Regions from separate parts of the Shewanella sp. NKUCC01_JLK genome, predicted to be linked through region 1. Evidence: predicted binding sites of a transcription regulator. Region 1 holds the regulator's gene; each other region holds the start of a gene.
The links. Region 1 encodes LexA, which represses DNA repair genes until DNA is damaged. Its sites were predicted from a motif close to TACTGTATNNNNATACAGTA; they were not measured.

Region 1 (6,851 bases):
GAAGGAACAATAAATAAGTGAATGATATTGTTACGATAGTAAGTCATAGACACAGCCTGACTCGCTTCGATAGACACTATTTCCCCTAAAGGATCGGCACTAACAACAAACTTGTTCAGCTCTAAACCTTGCTGCACTAAATGCTTACCATCACCTTCGGCAACAGATGTATAAGAAGTGTAAGGCACTTTTTTGAGTAGGGTCAGATACAAATCAAGCTGACGCTCCAGCAGACTACGTTCTAAGGCGTTTTGATCTGTCGCCAGTAAAACTAAGCTAGTCAAAGTCACCGAACTCGCGGCTGCGGCATCATTGATACGCGTCATCACCCGATTAGCCAGCACGTTTACCGCTGGCGTTAACCAACTTGGTTTCTGCTCGGGATCATCGGCCAACTCAGCACGCCAGTTTGGCGCACGCTCATTTAAGAAATTTTGCAGGGTAATAGGCTCGCCAAAATTCACATAACCTTGGCCAAAATTACCTAATTTGCGAATGGCACCGAACACCTGCCACACAGATTCTTTTTTCTTTTTCTTACCGCTTAACTCTTTATGGTAAGTCGCCACTTCCATCACATGGTCATAGCCTAAATACACAGGCACAAGTGTGACAGGACGTTCAATACCGCGCAGTACGCTGTTCATCGTCATGGCGATCATGCCAGTTTTCGGCGCCAACAGACGGCCAGTACGTGAACGGCCGCCTTCGGAGAAGTATTCCACCGAATAACCTTTAGCAAACAGCTGGTCTAAATACTCACGAAATACTGCGGTGTATAGCTTGTTGCCATTAAAACTACGGCGGATAAAGAAGGCACCACCGCGACGGAACATAGGTCCCGCGGGCCAGAAATTGAGGTTAATGCCGGCAGCAATGTGCGGCGGAACCATGCCTTGATAATACAAAATATACGATAACAGCAGGTAATCCATGTGGCTGCGATGGCAAGGCACATAAACAATCTCGTGGCCATCATGGTGCAGCTGGCGAACTTGCTCGGCGCCTTTAATGTTGATCCCGCTGTAAAGCTTGTTCCACAGCCAAGTTAAGAAACGCTCGGCAATACGCACTAAACTATCTGAGTAATCGGCAGCGATTTCATCGAGGTACTCAATAGCCGTCTCGCGCGCTTGGGTCTCAGAAATCTTTTTACTGGCGGCTTCTTCTTGAATCGCTTTGCGCAGCGACTCAGATTTGAGCAACGAATGAAACAGTGCTTGGCGGTTTGGCAGCACAGGCCCTGTCATTACCTTACGTTGACGACGGAAATGCACGCGCGCAACCCGTGCTAACTTATGGGCAATCCCCATGTCGGTGCCATGTTCGTCAGCCATGTAACGCAGGGATACGGCATTCGAAAACTGCACGAAGTTATGTCGACCTAAGAACAGAATCATCAAGCACTTGCGCAGCCAAGTCGGGTTTTCCCGCTCAAATACGGCCGCCTTCATAGTGTCGTCTTCTTTCCCTGGCGTTCGGCCCCAATACAGGCTCACGGGCACCAGTTGAATATCCAATTCAGGACGTTCCTTATGCACGGCTAACAAACGCATAAAGCATTCGAGGAAAGGCTCATTACCAGCACGTTCGCCAAACAGTGGCTTACGTCCTTGAAGACAGACAACCCGAGGCGCAGTCACACCATTAGCCACTAGAGGCTCATAAGGGCTTGGTAAGCCTAACTTAGCCGTTATTTCGCTCAAAGCAGCGATGTCACTGAGGGATTCTGTTTTCATCACATAAACAAGGGGTCTGGAAGCATCCAGATTCAGATCGGCAAAGGGATCCTGAGGCACCACAATAGTGTGCACTAAGTGTTTTTGGATCCAACGTAATGATTTCAACCAAAGAGAGTCGTGTTTAGGCATTATTCTTATGCAATTAAGTGCGTTTACTAGCCCGATAGAATACCAGACTATGGGTAATATTCGCTAATTCTCTCCAACATAGCTAAAAAGTGGTTAATACTTGCGCTGCAAATAATACTGTATATACTAACAGTAACTGTATAGAAAAACAGGAAACACCATGAGACCTTTGACGCCACGCCAAGCTGAAATTTTAGAGCTAATTAAACGAAATATTGCCGATACTGGCATGCCACCCACTCGGGCAGAAATCGCAACCCGTTTAGGTTTTAAGAGCGCCAATGCGGCTGAAGAACACCTTAAAGCGTTGGCGAAAAAGGGCTGCATTGAGATCATGCCTGGCACATCTCGGGGCATTCGTCTGCCTGCGGAAATCGAAGATTTGACTGAAACAGGTTTACCGCTCATCGGCCAAGTGGCCGCGGGTGAACCTATCCTCGCCCAAGAACATGTTGAACAGTACTACCAAGTCGACCCAAGCATGTTCCATCCCGCCGCCGATTTTTTACTGCGAGTAAAGGGCGACAGCATGAAAAATATCGGCATTCTCGAAGGTGATTTGCTGGCAGTTCATAAAGTAGAACAAGCTAGGAATGGTCAAGTGGTTGTCGCTAGAGTCGATGACGATGTCACTGTTAAACGTTTCGAAAAAAAAGGTAATGTAGTCTATCTACATGCCGAAAATGAAGATTACTCCTCGATTAAAGTGGATTTAGGCTTCCAAAGTTTAACAATTGAAGGACTCGCCGTCGGTGTGATCCGTAATGGAGATTGGCTATGAATAAACTACTTGGCAATGCCCCCCGCCATCCGGGCCTGTGGCTCGATGAAGTCCGTGATGCCGACTATGACTGGCACCATGCGCCCATCGCCTGCATGCCAACTAAGACTCAAGGTCGCCAAGAATTAATTCATCTGAGTGCACAACTCGCTCAGTTAAGCCAACAGGGCCGTTGGTTAGTGCTCATCAACCCACCAAGTATTGGCTACAAGCAAATGCTCGCCAGTGCAGGTGTGCGTATGGATAGAGTCTTACTGGTACATGCTAAAGATGAAGTCGAAACCCTGTGGGCGATGGAAAAAGCCCTGACAAGTGGTACGTCCAGTGCAGTCATTACTTGGACTCAATCATTAGATGCGCGGGATAATCGACGCCTACAAATCGTGGCTAAAAGTGCCCGAGCTATGGGCATAGTGCTTGAAGACGTAAACAGTCACTTACATGCCGACGTACGCATTGAGCAAGGCAATCTCTTCGGTCAGCAATCTTTTTTTAGCTCTGTACATTAAATATTCATTTAATTTTTTACCTTGAAAGCCGCCTCACCTATGAATGTGAGGCTTTTTTTTGGCAATTTTTCAGATAATTAGATAAATAAGTGATCTTGATCAATATTTAAACAGCAAGTATGGTTGGTTAAGTCGGTGATGATATATCACCTTCCGTGGTCAATGAATCGAGTATTTATCGAACTCGAAGCGCCACTAAAAATAGAGAACAGATTTATTTCAGCAGTATGTGCCAGCGTGGCTAATTACCAGCAGTAACAATACTTGATTAAAAGTAACAGCCGCCAACGCACGTTGAAGTCAAAAAAGCTTTTTTGGGAACTGAAGAGTTTGCATAGAGTTGAGACTTACTGTGTTGCTCTTCTTTGTAGTTGCTATTCGCAATTGGCAGAGGAGAAGTCTTGTGAAGCAATTGTTGTATTGTTTACTCGTGGTGCTTTTCGCACCACCGTTGACCGCCGCGGACATGCGGTTCAACATGACCCCTGGCGTGACCGAGATCAGTGGCAAGGTTTATCACTTGCACATGACCATCTTGTATATCTGCTGCGCAATAGGCCTAGTGGTCTTTGGCGTCATGATTTACGCCATGATCAACCACAGAAAATCCAAAGGCGCTGTCGCGTCCCACTTTCACGAAAGCACTAAAGTTGAAATCGCTTGGACGATTCTGCCATTTATAATTTTGATCTTAATGGCGATTCCAGCGACAAAAACTTTAATCGCAATGGAAGATCCCAGCAACGCCGATCTCACCGTAAAAGTCACGGGTTCCCAATGGAAATGGCATTACAGCTATTTCGATCAAGATATTGATTTTTATAGCATACTGACAACACCCAGAGCACAAATCGAAGGCACCGAAACCAAGGGTGAAAACTATCTATTGGAAGTCGATAAACCGCTCGTTCTACCGATAAACCGCAAAATCCGCTTTCTGATGACTTCAGAGGATGTCATCCATTCTTGGTGGGTGCCCGCCTTTGCAATTAAGAAAGATGCCAATCCAGGATTTATCAATGAGGCCTGGACTCGCATCGACAAACCCGGCATTTACCGTGGTCAATGCGCCGAGCTCTGCGGTAAAGACCATGGTTTTATGCCTATCGTAGTACAAGCGTTACCCGAAGCCGAGTTTGAGGCTTGGGTCACAGAGCAGAAACAAGCCGCAGGTGCTGCGGCTGAAGCCGCTCAAGCCGCTTTATCACAAACCCTAAGTAAAGAAGAGTTGATGACTCAAGGTGAACAAGTTTACCTCGGGCACTGCGCAGCCTGCCACCAGCCCAATGGCGAAGGGTTGCAAGGCGTATTTCCGCACCTTAAAGGTAGCCCGATTGCAACGGGACCACTCAGCGGTCACCTTGAAATTGTGCTCAACGGTAAAACGGGTACTGCCATGCAAGCGTTTAGTAAGCAATTGACCGCACAAGAAATCGCGGCAGTGACTACCTACGAGCGTAATGCTTGGGGCAATAATACTGGCGATGCAGTGCAAGCCAAAGACGTCAACGAGTACATGAACGGCAATTCTGCACAAACATCCGCCGCGGTACCAAGCAGTATAACCCCGACACCCGCGCCTGCAACAGACGTCTCAGCTGCAGTCGATCCCGCAAGCCTCCCCACACTCAGCCATGACGCCCTCATGGCCGAAGGTGAAACTGTCTACTCGACCTTCTGTGCTGCCTGCCATCAAGTGACAGGTGCAGGAATACCACCCGCCTTCCCCGCGCTAGTGGGTAGCGCTATCGCCATTGGACCAGTCGCCAATCACATCGATATTGTGATGCACGGTAAAACAGGCACGGCTATGCAGGCATTTGGCAAACAGCTTAGCCCACAACAACTTGCAGCAGTCATTACCTATGAACGCAATGCTTGGGGCAACAATACCGGCGATACAGTGCAACCTGCTGATATCGCAAGTCATGGACAGTAGGGGATAATGATGAGCACAACGACTCAAGATCAAACCGCAGCCCATGATGACCATCATCATGGTGCGCCAAAGGGCATCATGCGCTGGCTGCTAACCACCAACCATAAAGACATAGGTACTTTGTATTTATGGTTCAGCTTCATTATGTTCTTAACCGGTGGCGCTATGGCCATGGTGATCCGCGCTGAACTCTTTCAACCTGGATTACAATTGGTCGAGCCCAACTTTTTCAACCAAATGACAACTGTTCATGGGCTGATCATGGTATTCGGTGCGGTAATGCCAGCCTTTACAGGGCTCGCTAACTGGCTGATCCCTATGATGATAGGGGCGCCCGATATGGCGCTGCCACGGATGAATAACTGGAGTTTTTGGATACTCCCCTTCGCCTTCACTATCCTTCTCAGTTCGCTATTTATGGAAGGTGGCGGACCTAACTTTGGTTGGACCTTCTACGCACCACTATCAACAACTTATAGTCCAGATAGCACGGCGCTCTTTGTATTTTCTATTCACATCATGGGGATAAGTTCGATCATGGGCGCAATCAACGTGATTGTGACCATAGTGAATTTACGCGCGCCAGGCATGACATGGATGAAGTTACCATTGTTTGTGTGGACTTGGCTTATCACGGCATTCCTACTGATCGCGGTTATGCCCGTACTCGCTGGCGCAGTGACTATGGTGCTGACAGATAAGTTTTTCGGCACGAGTTTCTTCGATGCGGCTGGCGGCGGCGATCCTGTGATGTTCCAGCATATTTTCTGGTTCTTCGGCCACCCTGAAGTCTACATCATGATCTTGCCGTCCTTTGGCATCATCTCTGCCATAGTCCCAGCCTTCAGTCGTAAACCCTTATTTGGCTATGCATCCATGGTTTATGCTACGGCTAGTATTGCAATTCTGTCGTTCCTCGTGTGGGCGCACCATATGTTCACCACAGGTATGCCTGTGTTTGCCGAGCTGTTCTTCATGTATTGCACTATGTTGATTGCAGTGCCAACTGGAGTGAAAGTGTTTAACTGGGTTGCCACTATGTGGCGCGGCTCACTCAGTTTCGAAACGCCCATGCTGTTTGCTGTAGCCTTTATCATACTCTTCACTATTGGCGGTTTTTCGGGATTAATGCTCGCCATTACACCCGCCGACTTCCAGTACCACGATACTTATTTTGTTGTGGCACATTTCCATTATGTGCTCGTGACTGGTGCGATTTTCTCCATCATGGCAGCGGCCTATTACTGGCTACCTAAGTGGACGGGACACATGTACAACGAACGACTGGGACAATGGCATTTCTGGTGCTCGGTGATTTCAGTCAACGTGCTGTTTTTCCCGATGCATTTCCTTGGGCTGGCAGGAATGCCAAGGCGTATCCCTGACTACTCGATTCAATTTGCCGATGTTAATCAAATCGTCTCGATTGGTGGGTTCGCCTTCGGCTTATCGCAATTGATTTTCTTAGTATTAGTAATTAAGTGCATCCGTGGCGGCGAAAAAGCCCCCGCTAAACCTTGGGAAGGTTCCGAGGGTTTAGAGTGGACATTGCCAAGCCCTGCGCCTTACCACTCCTTCACGACACCACCTGAGGTGAAATGAAATGGCAACCCAACACCAGCAAGATAAACCTAAATCAAATCGTAAACTTATCAGCATGTTAGTTATCGGCTGTATTGGAATGTTTGGTTTTGGATTCGCGCTGGTGCCGCTCTACGATGTGTTGTGCGAGCAACTCGGTATCAATGGAA
Region 2 (6,851 bases), on a different contig from region 1:
AGTGCAAGATGAAGACATCTCTAACTCGGTGGTGAAATGGCTTAACGAGTTGAACACAAAACAAAGAGAAGTATTAGCCCGTCGTTTTGGTTTGTTAGGTTATGAACCTTCTACGCTTGAAGATGTGGGGGCTGAAATTGGTTTAACCCGTGAACGTGTTCGTCAAATCCAAGTGGAAGCATTAAAACGCTTACGTGATTTATTGGGTTCTCAAGGTTTATCTGTTGAAGCTTTATTTAGAAACTAATATCTGTCTTCTGGTGCCTTTCAGAGAAGCTATCCAGAAAATATACTTAGTGTGAGATCACGTCATAAAGTAAAACGCCCACTATAGAGTGGGCGTTGTTATTTTTAGGCTTTTATTTAGATCACCTGATGTCTAGCTCAAGCGTTTCAGTTCATAGAGCAAATCAAGCGCCTGTTTTGGCGTTAAGTTATCGGGATTAATGCTACTTAATTTAGTCAAAGCTGGATTTTCAACCGGTTCAGGTAAAGCGAGTAAGCTTTGAATGGGCGTCCTCGTTCCTTCTGGTTGATGATCGCGACTCTCCAATTGCTGCAATTTATGTTTCGCTGCTTTAATCACTTTGTTTGGCACGCCAGCAAGCGCCGCAACTTGTAAGCCGTAGCTTTTACTGGCTGCACCTTCCTGTACTGCATGCATAAAGGCGATGGTATCTTCATGCTCAATGGCATCAAGGTGCACATTGTAAACACCTGCCATTAAGTCAGGTAATTGAGTTAGCTCAAAATAATGGGTGGCGAATAGGGTCATAGCCCCGACTTGCTGGGCTAAATACTCTGCTGCCGACCAAGCTAGCGATAAACCATCATAGGTGGATGTTCCACGGCCGATTTCATCCATTAACACTAAACTACTGGCAGTGGCATTGTGCAGGATGTTGGCAGTTTCAGTCATTTCTACCATAAAGGTTGAGCGGCCAGAGGCCAGATCGTCTGATGCGCCAATACGGGTAAAGATGCGATCAATCGGGCCAATCAGGGCGCGATCTGCTGGAACAAAACAACCAATATGGGCCATCAGCGTAATCAAGGCGACTTGACGCATATAGGTCGATTTACCGCCCATGTTGGGTCCGGTGACAATCAACATACGTCTTTGATTGTGCAAGGTCACTGGGTTAGCGATAAACGGCGTTTGGCTAACACGCTCCACCACTGGATGGCGACCTGCGTCTATTTGTACGCCGATATCTTGGCTCAGCTCTGGACAAGTGTAGCCCAAGGTTTCGGCACGCTCGGCAAAGTTACTCAGTACATCAAGCTCAGCCGCCGCTCTAGCAAAGGCTTGTAATTCATGCAACTTTGGCAGAATAAGATCGAACAACTGTTCCCATAACTGCTTTTCGAGTGCCAGCGCTTTACCTTGGCTCGAGAGGACTTTTTCTTCGTATTCCTTAAGTTCAGGCGTGATATAACGCTCCATATTCTTAAGTGTTTGGCGTCGTTGATAATTGAGCGGTACTTGTGAGGATTGCAGGCGGCTTACTTCGATGTAATAGCCGTGTACGCGGTTATAGCCGACTTTAAGTGTATTAATGCCAGTACGTTCTTTTTCTCTGGCTTCAAGTTGTACTAAGTAATCACTCGCTCCTTCGCTCAGACCGCGCCATTCATCTAGTTCGCTGTTGTAGCCTTCACGGATCACCCCGCCATCGCGGATAAGCATAGGTGGATTATCGACTATCGCGCGCTCAAGCAGGGCTTGCTCAGCGGGGAACTCACCTAAGTGTTGACGCAATTGAGTCGTGTGCGGCGCGCTCAGTGTACTTAAACTCAGTTGTAATTCAGGCAATAAGCCCAGTGCTTGACGTAAACGTGCAAAGTCCCTTGGACGGGCAGTACGCAGGGCTAACCTTGCCATGATACGTTCGATATCGCCAAGTGCCTTTAACTGCTCATGCAAACCTTCGTGGGCTGCGGTATCGAGGAGTTCAGTCACCGCCTGTTGGCGCGCCTTGATTTGCTTAGGATCTCGCAGAGGCTGATGGATCCAGCGTTGTAACATACGGCTGCCCATAGGCGTTGCCGTATTATCCAATACTGCCGCTAAGGTATTATCGCGGCCACCGGCAAGGTTTTGAGTGAGTTCTAAATTTCGGCGCGTTGCCGCATCAAGCACTATGCTATCGGTTTGATTGAAGCGGATAATGGCATTGATATGGGGCAGTGCCGTGCGCTGTGTGTCTTTGACATATTGCATCAAGCAACCCGCAGCCTGCAGTGATAAACGTGCATCTGCGATACCAAAACCATGCAAGTCTTTCGTGCCAAACTGGGCCAGTAGTAACTTGATACTCGTATCGTAATCAAATTCCCACTCGGGGCGACGGCGTTTGCCTTTAAAACCGTTAAGTAGTCCAAGTTCACCAAAGTCTTCACTGTAGAGAATTTCAACGGGATTAGTGCGTTGCAATTCCGCTTCTAATGACTCTCGGGTGTCGAGCTCTGCAATCACAAAACGTCCGGATGAAACATCTAATGTGGCATAACCAAAACCGACTTTACCTTGATAAACCGCGGCTAACAGATTGTCTTGGCGTTCCTGCAGCAACGCTTCGTCGGTTAAGGTGCCTGGCGTGACAATTCGCACCACTTTACGTTCTACCGGCCCTTTAGATGTCGCGGGATCGCCAATCTGTTCGCAAATCGCAACTGATTGACCAATTTGAACTAATTTTGCAAGATAGCCTTCCACAGCATGGTAAGGAAGTCCCGCCATCGGAATAGGATCGCCACCACTTTTACCGCGCGCAGTGAGTGAAATGCCTAACAGCTCAGAAGCGCGTTTAGCATCGTCATAAAACAACTCGTAGAAGTCACCCATGCGATAAAACAGCAACATATCGTGATGTTCTGCTTTCATCGTCAAGTATTGACGCATCATAGGAGTATGTTTTTCTAAATCATCGGTATCAATTACATTCATTAAATCGTTATCGTCCGTTGTGACTGCCTAAAGGCGATACAGTTTGTGTGGTTAAGGGTGATTAAGCGCTATGGAAGCGGAAGACTGCTGTACAATTTTCAGCTAAAAAGACCACGCAAAATTTGTTGCGCCAATCTTAGCAATAATTTAGCGAAAATTGAGCCCTTAACGATGGATATTGATCAAAGGGAGCTATTATCTGATTTGATATTCGCTAAAACCTTGGCCATATTAAAAATCCTATCAGCTAAAAATAATTCAGTCACAGGTCTTGATACTGTATGATTGTACAGTATACTAGTCAGCAGAATTAAGACAAAAAGCGCGGCTTTTTGAATTACCCGTTTGTAAATTGAATATCACTTTTGACAGCTTAATGCTTGTCTTGATGAGGGAACAGGAATGAAGGTCGATCCAAATAAAGAGAAAGCACTTGCTGCGGTATTGATCCAAATTGAGAAACAATTTGGTAAAGGCTCCATCATGAAGCTGGGCGAAGATCGCTCTATGGATGTTGAGACCATTTCTACCGGTTCTCTGTCTCTGGACGTTGCTTTAGGTGCTGGCGGTTTGCCAATGGGTCGTATCGTTGAGATCTATGGTCCTGAATCATCAGGTAAAACAACACTGACTTTAGAAGTGATTGCGGCAGCGCAACGTGAAGGCAAAACCTGTGCCTTTATCGATGCAGAGCATGCACTAGACCCTATTTATGCTAAAAAATTGGGCGTAGATATTGATAACCTGCTGTGTTCGCAACCGGATACCGGCGAGCAAGCGCTTGAGATTTGTGATGCTTTAACTCGCTCAGGTGCTGTTGACGTTATCGTAGTCGACTCAGTGGCGGCATTAACGCCTAAAGCTGAAATCGAAGGCGAAATTGGTGATTCTCACATGGGCCTAGCGGCGCGTATGATGAGCCAAGCTATGCGTAAACTTGCGGGTAACTTAAAGCAATCTAACACCTTACTTATCTTCATCAACCAAATTCGGATGAAGATTGGTGTGATGTTCGGTAACCCAGAAACTACAACCGGTGGTAATGCGCTGAAGTTTTATGCTTCTGTTCGCCTAGACATTCGCCGCACTGGTGCCATTAAAGACGGCGATGAAGTGGTCGGTAACGAAACTCGCGTTAAAGTGGTGAAAAACAAGGTTGCAGCGCCGTTTAAGCAAGCTGAGTTCCAAATCCTTTATGGCCAAGGTATTAACCGTACTGGTGAGTTAGTAGACTTAGGCGTAGCCCATAAGTTGATTGAAAAAGCGGGCGCTTGGTACAGCTATAAAGGCGATAAAATCGGCCAAGGTCGTGCTAATGCTGGCAAATATCTGACTGAAAACCCAGCTATTGCTGCTGAAATTGACAAGACGCTACGTGAGTTGCTTTTGAGTAATCCGAGTGCCTTGGCTGCCAAAGCTGATGATAGTACTGAGGACAATATTGATTTAGAGACAGGCGAAGTATTCTGAGTCAGTCAGCCCATCAAATTGCGGTCGCGCTGTTAGCGCGCCGCGATTATTCCCGTTTACAAATCCGCGATAAATTGCTCGAAAAAGGTTTCGAACTTAACGATATCGAACCTGTACTCGATGCTTGCGAATCCTCCGGTTTTATTAATGATGCTCGTTATGCCGAACTGTTGGTGCGAAGCCACATCAGTCGAGGCCACGGTGCAATACGCATCCGCCAAGCAATCGCACAGAAAGGCTTATCTAAAGACTGTATTGAAGCCGCTTTGGTTAATTGTGATTGTGACTGGTTTGAGCTAGCAAAAGATAAAGCCACCAAAAAATACGGCATTCCCCGTGTGACAGAAGTGAAGGGCTCTAAAGCTCGGGATCTCATCGCAAAGGAAAAGGCCAAACGAGTGCGTTTTTTAATGGGTCAAGGCTTTAGCTACGATCAAATCACTTACGCACTAGATTCAGATCCCAATGATCTCGATGAAGATTATTAAATTTGAAGCTAAGACTGTAAAAGCTCATCTAAATATCATCAATGGGTCTTGTCCATTTCGTACTCCACATTAGACTCACTTGCTTAAATATTGTCCGTGCCGCGATAAACTTACGCCGTCTTTATTTGTGCTTTATCCTGTCGTTTTGCTTCTAGTGACTCTGGTGTGGGCGATTCACGCTAAAATATTAAATTCCTGATGTGTATATCACCAATCAAGACTGGTCGTCCTTCCTTAGTCTGCTTATAATGCTGGGCAAATAGAAATACGGCTAGCCTAAGGCGTAGCTGGTAATGCTTACCCAATTCAGGATGATTTCATGTATCAAACTACAGCAGAGCTCAGAAGCGCTTTCCTCGAATTTTTCCGCAGCAATGGTCATCAAGTTGTGGACAGTAGTTCATTAGTGCCAGGCAACGATCCCACACTTTTATTTACCAATGCAGGCATGAACCAGTTCAAGGACGTGTTTCTTGGCATGGACAAACGCAATTATACGCGTGCGACCACTGCTCAACGTTGTGTACGCGCTGGTGGTAAACATAACGATTTGGATAACGTTGGCTACACTGCACGTCATCACACCTTTTTCGAAATGCTAGGTAACTTCAGTTTTGGAGATTATTTCAAAGAAGAAGCGATTCGTTTGGGTTGGACTTTTTTAACTGAAACGTTAAAGCTGCCTAAGGAACGTCTGTGCGTCACTATTTATCAGACAGATGATGAAGCCTTTGAAATCTGGAATAAAAAAATTGGTGTCGCTGCCGAGAACATCATACGTATCGGTGACAATAAAGGTGCTGCCTTTGCGTCAGATAACTTCTGGCAAATGGGTGATACCGGTCCTTGTGGTCCATGTACTGAGATTTTTTATGATCATGGTGATCATATTTGGGGCGGACGTCCTGGCAGTCCTGAAGAAGATGGTGATCGTTTCATCGAAATCTGGAACATCGTTTTCATGCAGTACAACCGTCAAGCATCGGGTGAAATGTTACCTTTGCCTAAGCCCTCGGTTGATACAGGCATGGGGATTGAGCGTATTGCTGCGATTATGCAGGGCGTACATTCTAACTACGAAATCGATATTTTCCGTACTTTGATTGCTAAAGCCGCAGAGGTCATTGGTGTTAGTGACTTATCTGAAAAGTCGCTGCGAGTCATTGCCGATCATATCCGTTCATGTGCATTTTTAATTGCCGATGGCGTTATGCCGTCGAATGAAGGCCGTGGTTATGTGCTGCGCCGTATTATTCGCCGCGCTGTTCGCCATGGTAACAAGTTAGGTGCGACCGAAGCTTTCTTCTACAAGCTGGTTCCGTCTTTGATTGCGGTGATGGGCGATGCAGCAAAAGGGTTAGCTGAGACTCAAGCGATTGTTGAAAAAGCACTGAAAGCGGAAGAAGAGCAATTTGCCCGTACGCTTGAACGTGGTTTAGGTATTTTAGATACGGCCTTAAACGAGTTGAAAGGTGACACCTTAGACGGCGAAACCGTATTTAAGTTGTATGACACCTATGGCTTCCCAATGGATTTGACCGCTGATGTCTGCCGTGAGCGCAACATCATTGTCGATGAAGCCGGTTTCGAAGTCGCCATGGCTGAGCAACGTAGCCGCGCACAAGCTGCCGGTAACTTTGGTGCAGATTATAACGCTGCGCTGAAAATTGATACTGAAACTGCATTCAGTGGTTACACCGAATTAGCGGGTCAAGCTAAGGTCACCGCGATTTATCAAAATGGTGAGTCAGTGACGGCGATCAAAGCGGGTGATGAAGCCGTTGTCGTGCTCGATGTAACACCTTTCTACGCTGAATCTGGCGGTCAAGTAGGCGATAAAGGCCAATTGGTTGCGAATGGTATTGAGTTTACGGTAAACGATACGCAAAAGTATGGTCAAGCAACGGGCCATCAAGGTGTTTTGGCTACAGGTAGCTTGAGCG
Region 3 (6,851 bases), on a different contig from region 1:
TACGCAAATTTTACTAGTTGGGGCTCGTCACCAGAAGAAGTCGTGGCTGAACAAGGTGTCTTTGGTAAACGCAAAGTCATCTCTAATGCTAGCTATTTCAGAGGCGTTCAAGCATTTGCGCCGAGACATGAAGATAAGGAGGATGACACGCCAGAAGAACAGCTGTATGCCACTTTCATTGCTCAAGATTGGAAGAACAAGCGTGTTGAAGAGATATCGTGTGCGCCATCCGCTATTGATAATTACTTTACAGACTCAGATAAAGCCTTTGAATTAAGTCCGGCATTCTTCAATGCTGAAGTTATTCTCAAATACAAGTCCGACACTGATAAATACACCTTAGAGGAAAGATCAATAACATCTAGAGCTGGTTGGTATTTAAAGAGCTACGACATTAATGAAGCTGGTCAAATCCATACTTATCTAGGCGATCTACAGAAACTGCCATACTCAGAACAATTGCACTGGAAGCAATATAATGAGAAGCCTAAAGCTCCTATTTCAGAGAGATCTTTAGAAACAGACTTTAAGGGAAATTGGTTTAAAGTTTGTAACCCAGTTGAAGATCTCAAACGAAAATTGGATGAGCTTGATTCCAAAGGTACAACTTGGTGGAGAATGAAAAACCGTGTTGTGAAGCAATCACTCCACTCTGTTTATTCAAAGTCTGTCGATGAGTGGAAAGAGGAGATTTTGAGGTTGGATCAGGTATTAGTCGAAGGCCTAGTCAAGAAACAATTGAAAACTAAAGCGAAGACGCTAGGTCAAAATCCACTGGATAAAGATAGAGAATTGAAACTAGTTGAATTGTGTCTCTTGGGGTGTGGTTTTGATGCAGAACATGCACGCAGCGTCCTTACTCCTTGGCATGATGCTCATAATCTGAGAAGCTTCCTCAAAGGACATATTTCAGGACAAACCGCTGAGCAAATCAGACTAGATGCTATCAAGGACTTTGGTTCACTTAGAAACCACTTCAATGACCTCTGCGAAAGATGCCATGAATCACTCTGTGTCATCTTCAATGCTTTAGAAGAGCATCAGCAAGACAAAACAGGTACTCAAAATATTTGAAGGTAGAGCTATTCACATGAGCCTAGCAAATCTAATCCCGAACTTGAGTGGCTGAAACTCATTTAGGGGCAACAGTGAGTTACATTGGGAAGTGTTCATTTTCATATGATTCAACTAATGAAATCCATTTTTCAAGCTCGGAACCTTCAGCGGTATTAGGTATTGCATCAAACAATCCTTCAATTTTCTTTAAAGCTGCACGATACTCATCATCAGAACTCAGAGGCGTCTCTTCGCAATAAGTAATAATCTCATCCCCGACAGAAGGAGAATCAATCCTTGCCGCTAAGTCATCAGATAGTGGTGCGGTAGCGTCACATTTTGAGAGCAATATATTGATTTTAGTATTCTTCATTATCAATTCCTCTATTCGAATAGTCATAGTTACAGTAGCCACTCTGTAGTATGACTAAAAATTGGGTCTAAGCTATACTGACACGCTTTGAGGCATAAACGTGTTACTCCATCTACTGCCGGATATCAGCACTTTATCTCTGGCAGACATTTCCACTTAGTCGTGTATTGCGGTGTGAGTAGATCACGGCGCATGGCCCATTTTTGCTCGATACCTTGGGCGGCAATGAATAAGGTATCTGTGCCATAACGTTGATTGATGCAATCAAGAGTCTTCATTAACGCTGGTTTAGCTTTTGAAACATTGAATAAATCTAACTGGCCATGCTGGGTGCTAACTAAATCAATCAGACCTACACCGACTTTATAATAACGTACGCCTGCACGGAAAAGTTGAGATGCTGCTTGTGTCATGCCTTGAGTAAGTTCAATGCTGCAATCGGTGGCACAAGCAAAGTGCACTAAGGTCTTAAAGCCTGTTGGGCGTTCATCGTAGGGAGAATTGCTGGCAAACAACAACATTGTTTTACAGCTTGAACCTTGCTTGCGCGCTTTCGCTGCGGCAATCGCCACATGTTTACTTAAGGCTTGCAGTAAATCCTCATACTCGGTAATACGCTCGCCCACACTACGAGTTGAGAATATTTGCTTCTTATCTGCCCTCGCCTCGTCCCACACTTTGCACGCTTGCCCATTGAGTTCACGTACAGTGCGTTCTATTTCAATACTAAATTGCTTCCGAGCTAAACCTGCAGGGATTTTTGCTAAGTCATAGGTGGTCTTGACGTTCATCAATTCAAGTTTTTTGCTTATCCTGCGCCCAATACCCCAGACATCATTCACATTCATTGATTGTAAAATTGAAATCCTGTCTTGTTCATTATCAATAACACACACACCATGATAGCCAGGTAACTTCTTTGCCGCGTGATTGGCCGCTTTAGCCAGTGTGAGTGTTGAGCCTATGCCGACACAAACCGGTAAACGTGTTTCTTTCCAAACTGCTTTTCGAATCAACTGGCCTTGGGTTTGTAAGCACTTAATGGCGGGGTAACAATTTTTAAAGGAGAGAAAGCTTTCATCAATCGAATAGACGTGCTGCTCTGGTGCAAATCGGCCAATGATATTCATCATCTTTGCGGATAAATCAGCATAGAGTTCATAGTTACTTGAACAAACAATGACGCCTAATTTCGTACACAGGTCTTTGACCTGAAAGTATGGTGCAAACTTAGGCACACCCCGTTCTTTCGCTTGCTTGTTTGCCGCTACGATGCAGCCGTCATTGTTGCTCAACACAATCATTGGCTTACCACGCCAATCAGGCCTAAATACCTGCTCTGCAGAGCAATAAAATGAGTTAGCATCAACTAAGGCATACATAGTTGTGACACCAATATAGAGCAATGGGTGTGCAGCCTCACAGACCGAGTTACAACCCCTTCTATACGGAAGTCATCGTAATCTTTAACCTCAACGGCTTGCTGTTGTTCATTAGACGATAAAAGCAATTTTCGGGTTTTGTCGTAGATTTTACATACAAACTCACCGTTCAGAGTTGCAACGATAACGTCACCTTGTTGCGCTGTAACATGCCTATCCACAATGAGTACGTCACCATCAAAGATGCCAACCCCTTGCATTGATTCCCCTTGCGCTAAACCTATATAAGTAGCGCTCGGATGTTGCACTAATAGCTCATCGAGACTTAAACCCAGTTGTGTGTATTCGGCTGCTGGGTTTTCAAAGCCGTGAACTCCAGCACGAGCAGGAACAGGTATAAAAGGGTAAACACGCATAGCGCCACCATTACTGTATATAAACACAGTCATTATAGCGCTAGTGAAGTTGTTAGCAAACTTTAGATGATTTACTTATCAGTTATCTGATTTGAACTGATAAAGATTGCAGTGAACCCTAGTCAACCTTTTGGCCTACTACAATCAAACTGTCTGTATATGAGTACCCATAAGCAAATGGGTATGCATTTTTACCTAACAAGGATGAGTAAACCTCGGAGTGGTACTTTCCTGAAGTGATTGGCACTATTTCTTTAAGCATGTATCCAGCATTTGTTAACTCAGTTAGAGCAAGCTCCAAATCACTAGATAAACGTTCACTATCGACTTCACAGTCAGAATATTGAGTGATCTTGGCGAGTTCCGCGACGACTACTTTCTTGTTTGTCCAAGGGTCGTTTATCTGAGCACTTTTATCTAAGTCTTTATAAACAGGATGGTCCCCTTCTGGCCCCATTTTTTTGAAAAATGCTTTTACGTGTAAAACCTTATGCTCCATAGGTACGCCCTTACAATACATCTATTATCGATAAATTTGACCCAGCAAACCTAGTTAACAGCATGCACATAGTCAATAACAATCAAAATTTATTCGCTGGCATTAAGAATGAATTGCTATAGGTAATTGTTCTGGATGGTGTAGCAATGGCTCAAGCTGAATGCTATCGAATTTGTACCAGAAGTCGATATCTGATGGTGCAATCAATAGCGGCATTCGGTTGTGATATTGGCTGCATTGTGCTGTTGACGCAGTGGTGAGGGTAACCAGTTGGGCACCATCATTGGACGGGAATAAGATCCCCGCCATATACAATGGCTGTTCCTCTGCATGACTAAACAAGTATTTTTGCTTTCGCTTACCACCTTCGTCACGCCACTCATACCATCCAGAACATGGAACAACACAGCGATGGTGCGCAAACGCATTAGCGAAGGTTTTCTTTTCTCTTACGGTTTCAACTTGAGCATTGATTAGCAGAGACTTAGACCAATTAGGTTTAATTCCCCAGGTGCAATGGATTGAAGTCAGTTGATCATTGACCAGCCCTACAACAGTGACTTGTTCTGTAGGCCTTAGGTCTAAATTCGTTTGAGGATTGTATGGAATTCCAAATTGTGCAGATACCCGATCAGCCAATACATACCAAACCATCAATAGTTAAGCGTCCGCACATCAAGTAAGCTCCAAACCCAAATGATTTATTTATTAAATATCAATTCAGGCGGCTTCTTCAAGTGATTCTCAAAACAAGACACCGAACTCATACCACAAGAAATGTCTATTTCAATAGGGACATTTCCGAGTTATGAGTATTGTGCAATACTGAACTTTTCAGATAACTTTTTCTATGCCAAGAGTGCTTTCAAGTGCTGAATCGCCACTATTTCGCTAGACAACTATGAGAATAGCATCATTAAAGATGCCAATATCTTGCATCGAGTCCCCTAGAACATAAGCTATAAACACTCTACACGAGCAGAAATAGGGATAACACATAGCAATAGACTACTGTTGACATATACAGTCATTGTAATCGAAGAATACTAGCTAGTAAGAGCTATTGAACAACCTCTACATAGCACCATTGGTTCTTCTCTTTATCGAAGGCAATATTGAAGTGCATTGGAGCAGTATTGCCCTGACCAGCACTGAGCAACACAAACTCGGAGATTTCAGATAAGTCATCAATACATTGTGGCTGCATTAGGTAGTATAAAAACATGACAGCATAACCAAAAATAGTTAACGCAACTGTCGTGACGAGGACAAATACAGGTCTGAATTTCATCGCTTAGCCTTCCCTAGCCTGCTGAGATAACAACACCATTATCAATATGACGATAGCAAAGTTCTACCTGAGTGCAAGTAAGACTAGTGTAAAAAGCCACTGTTAATTTCTAGAAGGATTACCCTTTATAGTCAACAGCGGCCAGACGGAACAATCTGGGATTTCCGACGAAAATTCCAACATAGTTTTGAATATGTCCTTTGGTGATTTGATTAATCTTAAAAGAAAAAAACGCCCCGAATATCCGGAAAAGTAGCTCTAAAGCTACTTTTAGAGGCTTTGTCGAATCACTCTGTCCTAGAATGATCCATTGGCTCATTTTGGGACATAAAACCTTGTTAGATATTTTACTCTAAGCCGTTGGTTTCGGATTAATATTTCTATGGATTAACACCCGCCTAAAGGCTGCACGCATAATACTAAACTCAAACACAACAACCGCGGTTCAATGGGACAGGAAAAGCCAAGCGTTGACAGTCCCTATTGAGCCGTTTGTTAACTGCGTTTTACAGTGTGTCTATATGGAAACTCAATACGTGTGGAGCTATCAATGGCTATGTTTGATTGTATTGCAATGTATCGCTTTGGAATCATCATTTCGATAGATAATTTATTGAGCAACTCTTCATAAGTTAAAGAGTCATGCATCATCTGACCATTGATCAAGTAGCGCTCAAATCCAGTTTCTCCCCGCAGTATGTTCTCACCATCAAAATGCACACTGTTAACGACTACATTCGCAGATCCTGTTGCTAGAACAGCGCCCAATTCAACAGAGGCATCTGTTATAGGTTTTCCTGGTATGACATAAAAACTATTGTGAAATGGTAAAAGCAACTCAGATATAAAATCAAAAGCAGGTTTATAATCAGGGTATTGTTGAAGTTCAAATAGCTGATTGAACATCGCCACTTTAAACGAATCTCTGAAATCTCCTTTAGAATTAAAGAAAACCTCGAATAACATGCCCTCGATTATACAAATTTGCTTATCTAAAGATGCTCGCGAAAGATTGCTACGAAAATCTCGAATAAAACTCACAGCATTACTAGAATCTCCACATGCAGATTGATAAATATTTCGCCCCAAAACAAACAGGGAGCTATCATCTGCAGAATTAACTAACTGCACTGATATTTTAGAAATAGCAGGGTTTTGGCTATACCAGTTATGAACTCTCAACTCACTAATAATTCTGTGACATTGATTGGTCATATCAAGCGTAAAAAGTTCATCGCGTATTGCTAGGTTCGTATATTTGTCGATCCGGTTACCTAAACTTAAGTTAAAGTAAAAATCACCAGTTAAAGATGTGTGCTCCCAAGATGTTTGCTTACCGTCAGTCAGTACAGAAAGGGAGTTCCTCACTTTTTTGAAGACATCTTCAATAGTAATATCTGGCTTGCTGATATGTTTTAATAAAGCGTCAGTGTACGCACCATTATCACCTAATCCATCCGATGCTTTTTCACCTGGAGAGGTAGAATATGCTATTAGAGTACCTTTAGGTGCAAACATCGGTGCTAAATTACTAGCTAAGATTGAGCGACTCCAACTTCTTTCATATGGATTATTTCGACATGCATCCAATATTATGATGTTAGTTTTATTCGAGCACGAGTCCATAGTATCTATAAGTCTGTTTAGCGGATACGAGGTCCATTTCGCAGCCGGTTCATCATCAAATTGGGTATCAATACAAGTGATGTAGTTCTCACCATCAATCTGCATACCATGACCTGCAAAATAGAATAGTCCTACGTCATTCCCATTCAATCCGTCACGAAATGATGAAATTGCTCTGTCTAGCTCAAGGTTAGTGCAATCTGTTTTT

Region 2: recA (recombinase RecA) is a predicted target of LexA. The motif match lies at 3,226-3,245, and genes of this name have one in related genera.
Region 3: KO537_RS00705 (S24 family peptidase) is a predicted target of LexA. The motif match lies at 3,239-3,258, and genes of this name have one in related genera.

What each region holds. Positions count from the first base shown of each region.
Region 1 is NZ_JAHKRD010000015.1:40,650-47,500, reverse strand. Features, by position in the region: gene plsB (glycerol-3-phosphate 1-O-acyltransferase PlsB) at 1-1,871, opposite strand, end outside; gene lexA (transcriptional repressor LexA) at 2,032-2,652, shown strand; gene KO537_RS16320 (SulA-like leucine-rich domain-containing protein) at 2,649-3,161, shown strand; gene coxB (cytochrome c oxidase subunit II) at 3,565-5,100, shown strand; gene ctaD (cytochrome c oxidase subunit I) at 5,110-6,702, shown strand; gene KO537_RS16305 (cytochrome c oxidase assembly protein) at 6,704-6,851, shown strand, end outside.
Region 2 is NZ_JAHKRD010000011.1:207,330-214,180, forward strand. Features, by position in the region: gene rpoS (RNA polymerase sigma factor RpoS) at 1-247, shown strand, start outside; gene mutS (DNA mismatch repair protein MutS) at 380-2,950, opposite strand; gene recA (recombinase RecA) at 3,353-4,420, shown strand; gene KO537_RS13775 (regulatory protein RecX) at 4,495-4,908, shown strand; gene alaS (alanine--tRNA ligase) at 5,228-6,851, shown strand, end outside.
Region 3 is NZ_JAHKRD010000001.1:134,480-141,330, forward strand. Features, by position in the region: gene KO537_RS00690 (hypothetical protein) at 1-1,074, shown strand, start outside; gene KO537_RS00695 (transcriptional regulator) at 1,154-1,429, opposite strand; gene KO537_RS00700 (Y-family DNA polymerase) at 1,555-2,811, opposite strand; gene KO537_RS00705 (S24 family peptidase) at 2,799-3,227, opposite strand; gene KO537_RS00710 (hypothetical protein) at 3,346-3,726, opposite strand; gene KO537_RS00715 (SOS response-associated peptidase family protein) at 3,829-4,365, opposite strand; gene KO537_RS00720 (hypothetical protein) at 4,787-5,017, opposite strand; gene KO537_RS00725 (caspase family protein) at 5,513-6,851, opposite strand, start outside.